2 linked regions of the Xanthobacter dioxanivorans genome follow. The protein of the gene in region 1 binds, or shares a complex with, the protein of each later gene. Links are inferred from orthologs where the notes say so. Each region holds a gene or a part of one and is shown on either strand. Other genes may lie near its edges.

What was found. Proteins that work in one complex are often made in the same cells at the same time.
Region 2: the proteins of ccmE (region 1) and ccmB are in contact, whole or in part, in a solved structure (PDB 8CE8), measured with the Escherichia coli proteins. The link is inferred for Xanthobacter dioxanivorans from one-to-one orthologs.

The regions. Positions count from the first base shown.
Region 1 is NZ_CP063362.1:5,348,434-5,355,333, reverse strand. Bases 1,362-4,351 are described here. They hold ccmE (cytochrome c maturation protein CcmE), read left to right. Parts: upstream 1,362-2,611; coding sequence 2,612-3,091; downstream 3,092-4,351. Other genes in these bases: EZH22_RS25030 (heme lyase CcmF/NrfE family subunit), read left to right, coding at 3,095-4,351; ccmI (c-type cytochrome biogenesis protein CcmI), read left to right, coding at 1,449-2,615. Outside these bases: EZH22_RS25050 (transglycosylase domain-containing protein), read right to left, coding at 1-661; EZH22_RS25045 (YidB family protein), read right to left, coding at 829-1,248; more of EZH22_RS25030, read left to right, coding at 4,352-5,080; EZH22_RS25025 (cytochrome c-type biogenesis protein), read left to right, coding at 5,086-5,562; EZH22_RS25020 (Do family serine endopeptidase), read left to right, coding at 5,736-6,900. UniProt on the Escherichia coli protein: Heme chaperone required for the biogenesis of c-type cytochromes. Transiently binds heme delivered by CcmC and transfers the heme to apo-cytochromes in a process facilitated by CcmF and CcmH.
Region 2 is NZ_CP063362.1:5,897,436-5,904,289, forward strand. Bases 2,607-5,550 are described here. They hold ccmB (heme exporter protein CcmB), read right to left. Parts: upstream 4,440-5,550; coding sequence 3,774-4,439; downstream 2,607-3,773. Other genes in these bases: EZH22_RS27470 (hypothetical protein), read left to right, coding at 2,740-3,135; EZH22_RS27475 (winged helix-turn-helix domain-containing protein), read left to right, coding at 3,415-3,771; ccmA (heme ABC exporter ATP-binding protein CcmA), read right to left, coding at 4,436-5,056; acnA (aconitate hydratase AcnA), read left to right, coding at 5,234-5,550. Outside these bases: EZH22_RS27450 (HesA/MoeB/ThiF family protein), read right to left, coding at 94-912; EZH22_RS27455 (DsbE family thiol:disulfide interchange protein), read right to left, coding at 969-1,628; heme exporter protein CcmD, read right to left, coding at 1,625-1,795; EZH22_RS27465 (heme ABC transporter permease), read right to left, coding at 1,811-2,542; more of acnA, read left to right, coding at 5,551-6,854. UniProt on the Escherichia coli protein: Required for the export of heme to the periplasm for the biogenesis of c-type cytochromes.

The sequences.
Region 1 (6,900 bases):
CGTCCACCCCATAGGCGCCGCCGCCGAGATAGGCGCGGTCGAGGTAGAGCTTGAGGATCTGGCTCTTGGTGAGGCGCGCTTCCAGCCAGATGGCGAGAAACGCCTCCTTGATCTTGCGCTCGAGCGTGCGCTCGTTCGACAGGAACAGGTTCTTGGCGAGCTGCTGGGACAGGGACGAGCCGCCCTGCACCACGCCGCCCGCCCGCGCATTGGAGACGAAGGCGCGCATGGTGCCCGCCACGTCGATGCCCCAGTGCTCATAGAATCGCCGGTCCTCGGTGGCGAGGGTGGCCTTGATGAGCTGGTCGGGAATGTCTTCCAGCGGCACGGTGTCGTTCTGCTTGACGCCGCGCTCGCCGAGGGTGTTGCCGTAGCGATCGAGGAAGGTCACCGCGAGCTCGGTGCGCTTCAGCCAGTCGTCGGAGGTCTCGCGGAAGGCCGGCATGGCGAGGGCGAGCATGGCCACGGCCCCGGCCACGCCGAGGGTGAAGCCTTCGGACGCCATCCCCACCGCCCAGCGCGACACTCCGGTGAGGTTGAAGCGCTCGGTGAAGGCGGCGTAGGCGGAGGCCGCCCGCCGCGTGCGCGCGCCCAGGCTGAACAGGCCGCTGTCGACGAGGGCGTCGAAGTCCAGCAGCAGTCCGCGCAGTCGTGTCAGCAAGGAAGGGCGCTTTTGCTCACTCACGTCAATGGCTCGGCTTCGGCTCGGCTGTGGCGGGCCGGCGGCATCCCCGCGCCGGTCGTCGGCTGGCTTCTATATAGCGCGGCGCAGCGTCGAGCGCGAGCGGGGGCCGGCCGGAGCCGGAATCGCCCTGCCGTGGCCGGGTGTCAGCGCCCCGGCGTCTCCAGCACCCCGTTGGGGGAAAGCCGGTCGATGATGGTGGGCAGGTGCTGGGCGAGGAGGTCGGGCAGCGCCTCCACCGAAAGCCCGAGCGACGTGGCGACCGTGCCGATCTGGCTTTCGCCCAGCGCCGCGGCGATCTGCTCCGCGCTCACCGGCAGGTTGGGGCCGCTGGAGATCCAGCTCGCCACCTGGTCGGCGAGGCCCGCCTGCTGAAGTTGGGCGACGACGCCGTCGAGGCTGCCGAACGGCGTCTTGGCCAGCGCCGAATTGAGCAGGCCCGGCACCGCCTGGGCCATCGGCCCGCTGAGCATGGTGTTCAGCAGGGTGCCGAGGGCGCCGGAATTCCCCGCCTGGGTGAGCATGTTGTTGAGCATGCCGCCCATCATCTGGTCAAAAAGGCCCATGGCGTTTGCTCCCCCTTGCGTCCCCGGTGCCCTTGCTTCCGGCAAATTCCGCTGCACTGCACGATGCGGCCGTGCTGGTCATGGTGTACCGGAACGGATGGCCGAAGTCGATCACAAGCCGGAGTGCCCCTGCGGCCCCGCGCCGCTGAGACGGTGTGAGGCCTTTGCATCCGTGCATTCTCCCGCTAACGGCTGACGTGATGATCTCAACTGCCCTGTTCGCAGCTTTTGCGCTCATGACCGCGCTCGCGGCGCTCGCGGTGCTGTGGCCGCTGTCGCGTGCCCGCGCCGTGAAGGCGGCCCGCGAGGCCGATCTCGCCGTCTATCGCGACCAGCTGGCCGAGATCGGCCGTGACGCCAAGGCCGGCCGCCTGCCACCGGCGGAGGCCGAGGCGGCGCGTACCGAGGTGGCGCGGCGCATGCTCGCGGCCGATGCGGCGCGGGAGACGGGCGCGGGCGAAGATCCGGCGCGGTCCGCGCGCCGCCGCCGCGCCGCGGCTGTGGCCGCCCTGGTTTTCGTGCCCGCTTTTGCGGCAAGCCTCTATTTTGCCCTCGGCTCTCCGGCGATTCCCGGTGCCCCTTTGGCCGAACGCCTGACGGCGTCGCCCGAGCGCAGCGACCTCGCCATCGTGGTGCGGAAGATCGAGGAGCATCTGGCGCGCAATCCCGATGACGGGCAGGGGTACGAGCTGCTCGCCCCGGTCTATCTGAGCCTCGGCCGGCCGGAGGATGCCGCGCGGGCGTATGGCGAGACGATCCGGCTGCGCGGCCCCACGGCGCTCCGTTATGCGGCTCGTGGCGAGGCGCTGGTGATCGCCGCGGACGGCCTCGTCACGGCCGAGGCCGCGAAGGCGTTCGCGGAGGCGATCAGGCTCGACCCCGGCGAGCCGGGTGCGAACTATTATCTCGGCCTCGCCGCGGCGCAGGACGGGCGGGACCAGGACGCGGCGCGCATCTGGGGCGAGCTGCTCGCGCGCTCGCCGCCTGACGCGTCCTACCGGGCGGATCTCCAGAGGGCGCTTGCCCGCATCGGCCGCGCGCCCGCGACCCCGCCGCCCGCGGCGGTCCAGTCGCCGGCGGCGCCCGGTCCCGGCGCGGCGGACGTGGCGGCCGCCGCGCGGATGTCGCAGGATGATCGCAATGCCATGGTGCGCGACATGGTCGCGCGCCTCGCGGACCGTCTCGCCAGCGAGCCGCACGACATTGACGGCTGGCTTCGCCTCGTGCGCGCCTATGCTGTGCTGGGCGAGAAGGACAAGATGGCGGACGCCCTGAGGAACGCCCGCAACGCGTTCAAGGACGATGCGGCGGCCCTCGGCCGGCTCGACGAGGCCGAAAAGGCGCTCGCAGCGGGAGGAAAAGGATGACGCGCAAAGGCCGGCGGCTGGTGCTGATCGGGTCCGGGCTGGGCGTGCTGGCGCTCGCGGCCGGGCTGATCCTGTCCGCCCTCAACGACACCATCGTTTTCTTCCGCTCGCCCACCGAGGTCACGCAGCAGCAGGTGGCGCCCGGCGCGCGGCTGCGGCTCGGCGGGCTGGTGGAGACCGGCAGCGTGACCAAGAACGGCACGCTCACCACCTTTTCGGTCACCGACGGCAACGCCACGGTGAAGGTGGCCTATTCCGGCATCCTGCCGGACCTGTTCCGCGAGGGGCAGGGCGTGGTGGCGGAGGGGGCGTTGCAGCCGGACGGCCTCTTCAAGGCCGACAGCGTGCTGGCGAAGCACGATGAGCGCTACATGCCGCGCGAGGTGGCCGATGCCCTCAAGCAGCAGGGCCACTGGAAGGACGGCGCGCCGGCTCCCGGCGCCGCCACCCCCGCCCAGCGCCAGCCGGGGAGCTGAACCATGATCGCCGAAATCGGCCAGTATGCCCTCGCCCTGGCCTTCGCCCTGGCCCTGGCGCAGGTGGTGATCCCGGCCTGGGGCGCCCAGCGCGGGGACGCCGTGCTCATGGGGGCTGCGGCTCCCATCGCGCTTGCCCTGTTCGGCTTCGTGGCCTTCGCCTTCGGCGCGCTGGTCCAGCTCTATGTGAGCTCGGACTTCACCGTGCTGAACGTGGCGGAGAACTCCCACTCCCAGATGCCGCTGATCTACAAGATCACCTCGACCTGGGGGAATCACGAAGGCTCCATGCTGCTGTGGGTGTTCGTGCTCGCGTTCTTCGGGGCGCTGGTGGCGGTGTTCGGCGCCAACCTTCCGGATCGCCTGAAGGCCTATGTGCTCTCGGTGCAGGGCGCGGTGGGAGCGGCCTTCCTCTCCTTCATCCTGTTCACCTCCAACCCCTTCCTGCGCCTCGTGCCGCCGCCGGCGGAAGGGCGCGACCTCAATCCCATCCTCCAGGATCCCGGCCTCGCCATCCACCCGCCGCTGCTCTATCTCGGCTATGTGGGGCTCTCCGTCTCCTTCGCCTTCGCCATCGCGGCGCTGATCGAGGGGCGGATCGACGCCGCCTGGGCGCGCTGGGTGCGCCCGTGGACGCTCGCCGCCTGGATCTTCCTGACCCTCGGCATCGCCATGGGCTCCTACTGGGCCTATTACGAGCTCGGCTGGGGCGGCTGGTGGTTCTGGGACCCGGTGGAGAACGCCTCCCTGATGCCCTGGCTCGCCGCCACGGCTCTGCTGCATTCCGCCGTGGTGATGGAGAAGCGCGACGCGCTGAAGGTGTGGACGATCCTGCTCGCCATCCTCGCCTTCTCGCTGTCGCTGGTGGGCACCTTCCTGGTGCGCTCGGGGGTGCTCACCTCGGTACATGCCTTCGCCTCCGATCCGACGCGGGGCGTGTTCATCCTCGCCATCCTCACCTTCTTCATCGCCGGAGGGTTCACGCTCTTCGCCTTCCGCGCCTCGGAGCTGAAGCAGGGGGGGCTGTTTGCGCCCGTCTCGCGGGAAGGCGCGCTGGTGTTCAACAACCTGTTCCTCACCGCCGCCACCGCCGCGGTGCTGGTGGGCACCCTCTATCCGCTGGCGCTGGAAGCGCTCACCGGGGCGAAGATCACGGTGGGCCCGCCCTATTTCAACCTCGCCTTCGGCGGTCTCATGCTGCCCCTCGTCTTCGCCATGCCGTTCGGGCCGCTCCTGGCCTGGAAGCGGGGCGACCTGCTCGGCGTCGGCCAGCGCCTGATGCTGGCGGCGGGCCTCGCCGTCGTCGCCGCCGTGGTGACCGCGGCCGCGGCCTCGGGCGGGCCGGTGCTGGCGCCGCTGGCGGTGGGGCTTTCCGCCTTCATCATGCTCGGCGCGCTCACCGACATCGCCGAGCGCGCCGGCATCGGCCGGGTCAACGCCCGCGTCGCGCTCGCCCGTCTCGCCGGCGTGCCGCGCTCCACATATGGCACGGCCATCGCCCATTTCGGCGTCGGCGTGTGCCTGCTCGGCATCGTCTGCGAAACCTCCTGGAGCCTGGAGAAGATCGCCTCGGTGAAGCTCGGCGACACGGTCTCCATCGGTTCGCGGACCCTGACCCTCGACCGGCTGGAAAACCGCACCGGCCCCAATTTCCGCGCTCGCACCGCCGTCTTCGCCATTCGCGACGACGGCACGCCCCAGGGCACCATCGAGGCCTCGCGCCGGCTGTTCTCCGCCCGGCAGATGGCGACCACGGAGGCGGGCATCCGCACTTTCGGCCTCAGCCAGCTTTATGTGAGCATGGGCGAGGAGAGCCCCGACGGCCGCATCTCCATGCGCGCCACCTACAAGCCGTTCGTGACGCTGATCTGGCTTGGTGCCGTGGTGATGGCCCTGGGCGGTGGACTGTCGCTGGCGGACCGCCGCCTGCGCGTCGGCGCCCCGCGCCCCGCCGCGCGCCGGCCCCGCGCGCCGGTGCCGGCGGAGTGAGGACGATGCGCGCGCTCCTTGCCGTCCTCCTCCTTGCGGTGCTCGCCGTCCCCGCCCTCGCGGTCCAGCCGGACGAGGTGCTCGGTGATCCGGTGCTGGAGAGCCGAGCCCGGGCCATTTCCGCCGAGCTGCGCTGCATGGTCTGCCAGAATCAGTCCATCGACGATTCGGACGCGCCCCTTGCCAAGGACCTGCGCGTCATCGTGCGCGAGCGCCTGAGCGCGGGCGACAGCGACGGGCAGGTGCTGGACTTCATGGTGGCGCGCTATGGCGAATTCGTGCTGTTGCGCCCCCGCGTCTCCTGGCGCAACGCGCTGCTGTGGGCCGCGCCGGTGATGGTGCTGGCCCTCGGTGCCCTGGCCGCCTTCCTGGGCCTGAAGCGCCGGCGCTCCGGCGCTCCGCCGCGCCTCTCGCCGGAGGAGGAGGCCAAGCTCAGGCGCCTGCTCGACGAAGGCGAGGAGACGCCCGCAAAGGGGCGCTGAGCCGCCTTGCGGGCGTCCGTCCGGCGGCATTGTCGCCGGCAAAATCGCGTCACGCACGCGTGAGCCACATTACCGAACCTTAATCCCCCCGCCAGACTGCCGTAACGGTCCGCGTCTTAGCTTGCCTCTCGATCCTGCCGGTGAGGCAGACAACGAGAGAGACGCGAACTCACATGACCCGCTCCGACAACACTCCTTCCGTGACGAAGCGCTACCGCCGGGCCCTGCTCGCGGGTGTCTTCGGCCTCGCGATCGCCGGCGTCGCGGCCGGCCAGTTCGTGCCCCCGATGAACACCCCCGCGCTGGCCCAGATCACCACCAGCCAGCCCGCCGGAACCTTCTCCTTCGCCGACATCGTCGAGAAGGTCTCGCCGTCGGTCGTCTCGGTGAAGGTGAAGAAGGACGGCGGCGACCAGGTGGCCATGGGCGGTGAAGGCCCCGGCGGCCAGGTGCCTCCCCAGATCGAGGAATTCCTGAAGCGCTTCGGCTTCGGCGAGGGCCGCGGCCCCGGCATGGGTCCTGGCGGTCCCGGCATGGGCCCGCGCGGCGGCATGGGCCCCAGGGGCGAGCGGCCGGTGGTGGGCCAGGGCTCCGGCTTCATCATCTCGGCTGACGGCTATGTGGTGACCAACAACCACGTGGTGGATGGCGCCGATGAGGTGGACGTGACCACCACCGACGGCAAGGAATACGTCGCCAAGGTGATCGGCACCGATCCGCGCACCGACGTGGCCCTGCTGAAGATCGACAACGTGACCAACCTGCCGTGGGTCAAGCTCGCGGACGGCGCCCCGCGCGTCGGCGACTGGGTGATCGCGGTGGGCAACCCGTTCGGCCTCGGCGGCACGGTGACCGCCGGCATCGTCTCGGCCCGCGGCCGCGACATCGGCTCCGGCCCCTATGACGACTTCATCCAGATCGACGCCCCCATCAACCGCGGCAATTCGGGCGGCCCGACCTTCTCGCTCAACGGCGAGGTGATCGGCATGAACACCGCCATCGTCTCCCCCTCGGGCGGCAACGTGGGCATCGCCTTCGCCATCCCCTCGGAGACGGTGAAGACGGTGGTGACCCAGCTGCGCGAGAAGGGCTCGGTGGCCCGTGGCTATATCGGCGTGCAGATCCAGCCGGTGACCGAGGAGCTCGCCTCCGGCCTCGGCATCAAGGACGCCGAAGGCGCCCTCGTGGCCCAGGTGCAGCCGAACACCCCCGGCGCCAAGGCGGGCCTGAAGGCCGGCGACGTGATCGTGAAGATGAACAACGACCCGATCAAGGAAGCCCGCGACCTCACACGCAAGGTGGGGATGCTGAAGCCCGGCACCGAGGTGCAGCTGTCGC
Region 2 (6,854 bases), 550 kb from region 1 along the record:
GCATCACGCCGCGAACATGACGCCGCGAAGGCGCACGCACCGTTTCTCCCCCTGGGGTCGGTGTCGCGCCACGTGCCAGCCGGGCCGCGACGCTTACGCCGCCGCGCCCCTGCGATGGGCGGACAGATCAGTGATGCGCGTGCCCTCCCCCGTCAGCGGGTTCTCCGGGTCCCAGCCGTAGCTGAGCGTCTCGAAGCGCATGGAGCGCGCGTCGATCATCAGCAGCCGGCCCACCAGCCCCTCACCGAAATCGACGATGGCGCGGATCGCCTCCAGCGCGGCCAGCGCGCCGGCCAGCCCCGCCAGCGCGCCGAGCACGCCCGCCTCGGCGCAGGCCGGCACGGTGCCGGCGGGCGGCGGCTCGGGAAAGAGGCACCGATAGGTGGGGTTGGGGGTCCCGTCCGGCCCGGTCTCGTGGGCGCGGATGGTGGTGATGGTGGCATCGAAGGCGCCGAGGGCCGCCGTCACCAGCGGCTTGCGCGCCAGCACGCAGGCATCGGACACCAGATAGCGCGTCGAGAAATTGTCCGAGCCGTCCACCACCACGTCCGCCTGGGCGATGAGATCGAGGGCATTGCCCGCGTCGAGCCGCACCGCGTGGGTGATCAGCTCCACGTGCGGGTTGAGGGCGTGGACGGCGTCGCGCGCGCTCTCGGTCTTGGGCCGCCCCACATCCTGGGTGCGATGGATCACCTGCCGCTGGAGGTTGGAGAGGGAGACCACGTCGTCCTCGACGAGGATCAGCCGCCCCACCCCCGCCGCGGCGAGATAGAGCAGCACCGGGGCGCCCAGCCCGCCGGCGCCCACCACCAGGACGGTCGCCGCCTTGAGCTTCTGCTGGCCGGGCCCGCCCACGTCATGCAGCACGATGTGGCGGGCGTAGCGTTCGATTTCTTCGGGTGAGAAGGCCATGGACGAATCCATAATGCCGCGCGCGGCCGGCGTCACCCTCCGGCTGGCGCGCCACCTCAATTGGCCGTGAGGCGCGCCAGCAGCGGCAGCAGCGTGTTCGCCACCGCGTCGGGGGTCAGCGGGCCCACGAACTTGTGCATGATGGTGCCGTCCTTCGACAGAAGGAAAGTCTCGGGCACGCCATAGACGCCCCACTCGATGGCGGCGCGGCCCTTCGGGTCCACCCCCACCGCCTGGTAGGGCAGGCCATACTGGCCGAGGAAGCGGCGGGCGTTCTCCGGCGCATCCTTGTAGTTGATGCCCACCAGGTTGATGCGACCATCCTTGGCCAGCTGCATGAGGAGGGGATGCTCCTCGCGGCAGGGCCCGCACCAGGAGGCCCAGACGTTGACCAGGGTCGGCTTGCCGGCCAGCGCGGCGATGTCGATGCCGGGCACGGAGGTGCCGTCCGCCCGCTTCAGCCCGTCCAGCGCCGGCAAGGCGACCACCGGGGCCGGCCGGCCGACGAGGGCCGAGGGAATGCGCGAGGGATCACCGCCGGTTTCGAGGCGCGAGAAGAACAGGCCGGCGAGGGCCAGGAACAGGACCAGCGGCAGCGCCACCAGCCACAGCCGCCGCCGCGGGCGCTCCGGCGGGGCCGAAGCCTGAGCTCCGGTTTCCGCCGCGGGCCCCCCCTCGGCGCCGGGCTGCGGCGCGGAGCCGCCCTGCGGGCTCATGCCTCCCCTCCCCCGACGCTGGTCGGGCGCCGGCCGATGCCTCGCGCCTCGAGCTCCGTGAGGGCCCGGCGCTGCTGCGCGTAATCAGCCAGCAGCCAGGCGGCGAGGCCGCCGAGGCCGAGGAGCGCGATGCCGTAGGAAGCGGAGATGTAAAGGAAATGAGTCATGGGCGCGCCCGCGCTTCAGGCCGTCGCCTCGGCCGCCGCCCGGGCCTCGAGGGCCTGGACGCGCCGACGCAGGATCTCTGTTCGCATGCCCAGCATGTGCAGCGCCACGAAAAGAAGCGTGAAGCCGATGGCGCAGACGAGCAGCGGCCAGAGCAGGCTGGCGTCGATGGACGACCCGCCCATGCGGAACACGGAGGCCGGCTGGTGCAGGGTGTTCCACCAGTCCACCGAAAACTTCACGATGGGCACGTTGATGAAGCCCACCAGCGTGAGCACCGCCGCGGCGCGGCCGGCGCGGTTCGGCTCCTCGATGGCGGCGCGCAGCGCCATGAGGCCGAGATAGAGCAGCAGCAGCACCAGCATGGAGGTGAGCCGCGCATCCCACACCCAGTAGGTGCCCCACATGGGCCGGCCCCACAGGGCGCCGGTGACGAGGCACAGGGCCGTGAAGGTGGCGCCCACGGGCGCGGCGGCCTTGTGGGCCACGTCGGCGAGGGGGTGGCGCCAGACCAGGATGCCGATGGAGGAGGCGGCCATCAGGGTGTAGCCGAACAGGCCGAGCCAGGCGAAGGGCACGTGGATGTACATGATCCGCACCGTCTCGCCCTGCTGGTAATCGGCAGGAGCGCGAAAGGCGAGGTAGAAGCCGATGGCGAGCGTCACCGCCGCCGCAGCCGCGATCCACGGCAGGAGCCGCGCGGAGAAGCGGAGGAAGCGCACCGGGTTGGCAAGGTCGATGATGGCCATGGAGGCGTTCTAGTGCGGCGGGGCGCCGGAGGGAAGCGCCCTCCCCCTCGGCTACCTCTGCGGTATCTGTGTCGCAGGGCTCCCGGGGCCTACGCGGCCCGGAAAAGCGGCGCCCGCTGCGGCGCAGCGAAGCCGGCTTGACTTACACTATATCTCATTGAATATAGCTTAACCCGGTTCGGCGTCGGAGATGCGCGATGGAACGGGACGACATCATCGGGCAGGATCTTCTCTCCTTCGACGTGGCGGTGGACGGCAGCCGCTTCCGCATGATCTTCAGCCGCGTGGACGGCACGGCCACGGCGCTCAGCCTTCCGGCCGGCTGCCTGCAGGCGCTGGTGATGACCCTGCCCAAGATGATGACCGAGGTGCTGCGCGCCCGGCACAAGGACGAGACGCTGCGCCTCGTCTATCCCGCCCACATGGTGCGGGTCGAGCAGGCCTCGGACCCCTCGACCCTGATCCTTACCCTGGCCACGCCCGACGGCTTCGAAGTGTCCTTCGCCCTGGGCGGAAGCCACCTGCGGACGCTGGCCGCGGCGCAGGCCCGCCTCGGGCAGGGGTCCGGCCCGGCCGGCGCCTGCTTCAACTGATCCCCTTTCGAGCTCTCGTCTGGCATCTCGAACCGGAGGCACCGGGAGCCCACAAGGCCCCCGGTGCCATTTCAGTGCCGCGCATCGCCACCGCGCCGGCCCGCCGCGGGATTGATGACGACAAGGCGCGGAACGATTTGCTAGACTGGTTCGAATACAGGAGCATCAGCCTGCGCTGCCGCGGCGTGCCGGGAGGCCTGACGAACCAGTGAGCCCGGCAAGCAGGACGGCCCGCGCCGGGGCCGGGCCGGAGCGGCCTGGGGAATGCGAGTTGTCCCGATGGCGTCTCTGAGCGTGAGAATCGACCTGGGCGCCGGCAACCGGATCGGACCCGGCAAGATCGAGTTGCTCGAAAAGATCGACTCGTCCGGTTCCATTTCCGCCGCCGGGCGCGCCATGAACATGTCCTACCGCCGGGCCTGGGAACTGGTGGAGGAGATGAACGGGCTGTTCAACGCTCCCCTCGTCTCCGCCCGCACCGGCGGGCGGCAGGGCGGCGGCACGGCGCTCACGCCGCTGGGCCATGCCGTGGTGGCCAATTATCGGGCCATCGAGCAGACCGCCGGAGAAGCCGTGCGCCTGCAGATTTCCGAGCTGGAAGCCGAGCTCACCCCCGCCGCCTCGGCCGCGCAATAGGCTCAGGCCCGCGCCGCCCGCAGCGCCGCTGCCGCCGCCACCGGGCCGAGCACCAGCGCGAACAAGGCAAGGCCCGCCAGCACGCGGAAGGGCGTGCCGAAGGGCACCGGCCCGGTCACCGCCGCCTGCGTCGCCGAGACGGCGAAGATCAGTACCGGGATGGCCAGCGGGATGACCAGCACCGCGATCAGCAGCCCGCCCCGCCGGAAGGCGCCGGCGAAGGCCGCGCCGATGAGGCCGAGGAAGGTGACAGCCGGGGTCCCCACCAGCAGCGTGAGCACCACGGCGCCGATGGCGGCAGGCTCCAGATTCAGCATCAGTGCGAGGACCGGCGCGGCGATCACCAGCGGCAGGCCGGTGGCGAGCCAGTGGGCGAGGCCCTTGGCGGCGGCGGTGAGTTCCAGGGGCAGGACCGAAAGGGTCAGCGCGTCGAGCGAGCCGTCCTCCGCATCGGCGGCGAACAGGCGTTCCAGCCCGATGAGGCTCGCCAGCAGGGCGCCGATCCACAGGATGGCGGGCCCGATGCGGGCGAGCAGCACGAGGTCCGGCCCCACCGCGAACGGCATCACGGTGACCACGCTCAGGAAGAAGACGACGCCGAGCCCGGCCCCGGAGCCGAGGGACAAGGCGAGGTCGCGCCGCACGATGGCGAGGAACGCCGGGATCATGCGCCCGCGCCTCCGAGCCTGAGCTCGTCGGTCTCGCCGAGGTCGAGGGGCGCATGGGTGGCGGCGATCAGGATGCCGCCTTGCGCGAGGTGCGCCCGGCCGAAGGCGGCAAAACGCGCCTGCGCCCTCGCGTCGAGGGCCGTGGTCGGCTCGTCCAGCACCCAGACCGGCCGGCGGGAAGCCAGGAGCCGGGCGATGGCGAGGCGCCGCTTCTGCCCGGCGGAGAGCACCTGCGCGCGCAGCCGGCCGAGGCCGCCGAGGCCCACCTCCTCCAGCGCCTCCTCCACGCCCAGGCCCGTGGGTCCGAGCACGGTACGCCAGAATGCGAGGTTGGCCGACACGGTGAGCGCCCCCTTCACCGCATCCTCGTGGCCGAGATAATGGATGTGTTCACCCGCCGACGCCTCCGCGCCGCCGTCCCCGTCGAGGCGCACCTGACCTTCCGTCGCGCCGAGCAGGCCGGAGAGAATGCGCAGGAGCGAGGACTTGCCGGCCCCGTTCGGCCCCACCACCAGCAGCGCGCGGCCGGCCCGGGCGGTCACGTCCAGCTGCTCGAACAGGAGTTTGAACCCCCTTCGGCAGGCCAGCTTTTCCCCCACCAGAGCCGCCACCGCCATTGCCCCGCGCCCCCTGCTTATGGTGCATTGCACATTCAATGCTGTTATCGCATGACCGCGCTTTGAAATGGCTCTATAAAGCCCCGAACCGCGCCGTCCAAGGTGGCGAAGTGCCTTTCGCTCCGCCGTTTTGGCCGGTGCTGCCTCGGTCGATCATCGAACCGGAGTGACTGCGCCGTGACTTCCCTCGACAGCTTCAAGTGCCGCACCACCTTGACGGTGGATGACAAGGACTACATCTACTACAGCCTTGAGCTGGCGGAGAAAAATGGCCTTCCGGGCGTCACGAGCCTGCCCTTCTCCATGAAGGTGCTGCTCGAGAACATGCTGCGCTTCGAGGATGGTCGCTCGGTCACCAAGGACGACGTGCTCGCGGTCGCCGACTGGGTGAACAACCGCGGCAAGGCCGAGCGCGAGATCGCCTATCGCCCCGCCCGCGTGCTGATGCAGGACTTCACCGGCGTCCCGGCGGTGGTGGATCTTGCCGCCATGCGCGACGCCATGGTGGCGCTCGGCGGCGATCCGGCCCGAATCAATCCGCTGGTACCGGTCGATCTCGTCATCGACCATTCGGTGATCGTGAACTATTTCGGCACGGACAACGCGCTGAAGAAGAACGTGGACGAGGAATACAAGCAGAACCAGGAGCGTTATCGCTTCCTGAAATGGGGCCAGAGCGCGTTCGACAACTTCCGCGTCGTGCCCCCCGGCACCGGCATCTGCCACCAGGTGAACCTCGAATACCTCGCCCAGACCGTGTGGACCCGCAAGGAAGAGCTGGATGGCAAGACGGTTACCGTCGCCTATCCGGACACGCTGGTCGGCACCGATTCCCACACCACCATGGTGAACGGCCTGGGCGTGCTCGGCTGGGGCGTCGGCGGCATCGAGGCCGAGGCGGCCATGCTCGGCCAGCCCATCTCCATGCTGATTCCCGAGGTCGTCGGCTTCAAGCTCTCCGGCAAGCTGAAGGAAGGCATCACCGCCACCGACCTGGTGCTCACGGTCACCCAGATGCTGCGCAAGAAGGGCGTGGTGGGCAAGTTCGTGGAATTCTACGGCTCGGGCCTGGAGCACCTCTCCCTCGCCGACCGCGCCACCATCGCCAACATGGCCCCGGAATACGGCGCCACCTGCGGCTTCTTCCCGGTGGACCGCGAGACCATCGACTATCTGGACGAGACCGGCCGCAAGGACAGCCGCGTCGAGCTGGTGGAAAAATATTCCAAGGCCCAGGGCATGTGGCGCAAGAAGGACACGCCCGACCCGGTCTTCACCGACACGCTCGAGCTCGACCTCGACACCGTGCTGCCTTCGATGGCCGGCCCCAAGCGCCCGCAGGACCGCGTGCTGCTCTCCGAATCCAAGGCCGGCTTCCTCGCCGCGCTGGAGGGCGAGTTCAAGAAGCCGGGTGAAGCCTCCCGGCGCGTCCCCGTCGCCGGCACCGACTATTCCGTCGGCCATGGCGACGTGGTGATCGCCGCCATCACCTCCTGCACCAACACCTCCAACCCGAGCGTGCTCATCGCCGCGGGCCTCCTCGCCAAGGCGGCGGTGAAGAAGGGCCTGAAGTCCAAGCCGTGGGTGAAGACCTCGCTGGCGCCCGGCTCGCAGGTGGTCGAGGGCTATCTGACCGCCTCCGGCCTGCAGGACGACCTCGACAAGCTCGGCTTCAACCTGGTGGGCTTCGGCTGCACAACCTGCATCGGCAATTCCGGCCCGCTGCCGGAGGCCATTTCCGAGGCGATCAACAAGAACGACCTCGTCGCCGGCGCCGTCATCTCCGGCAATCGCAATT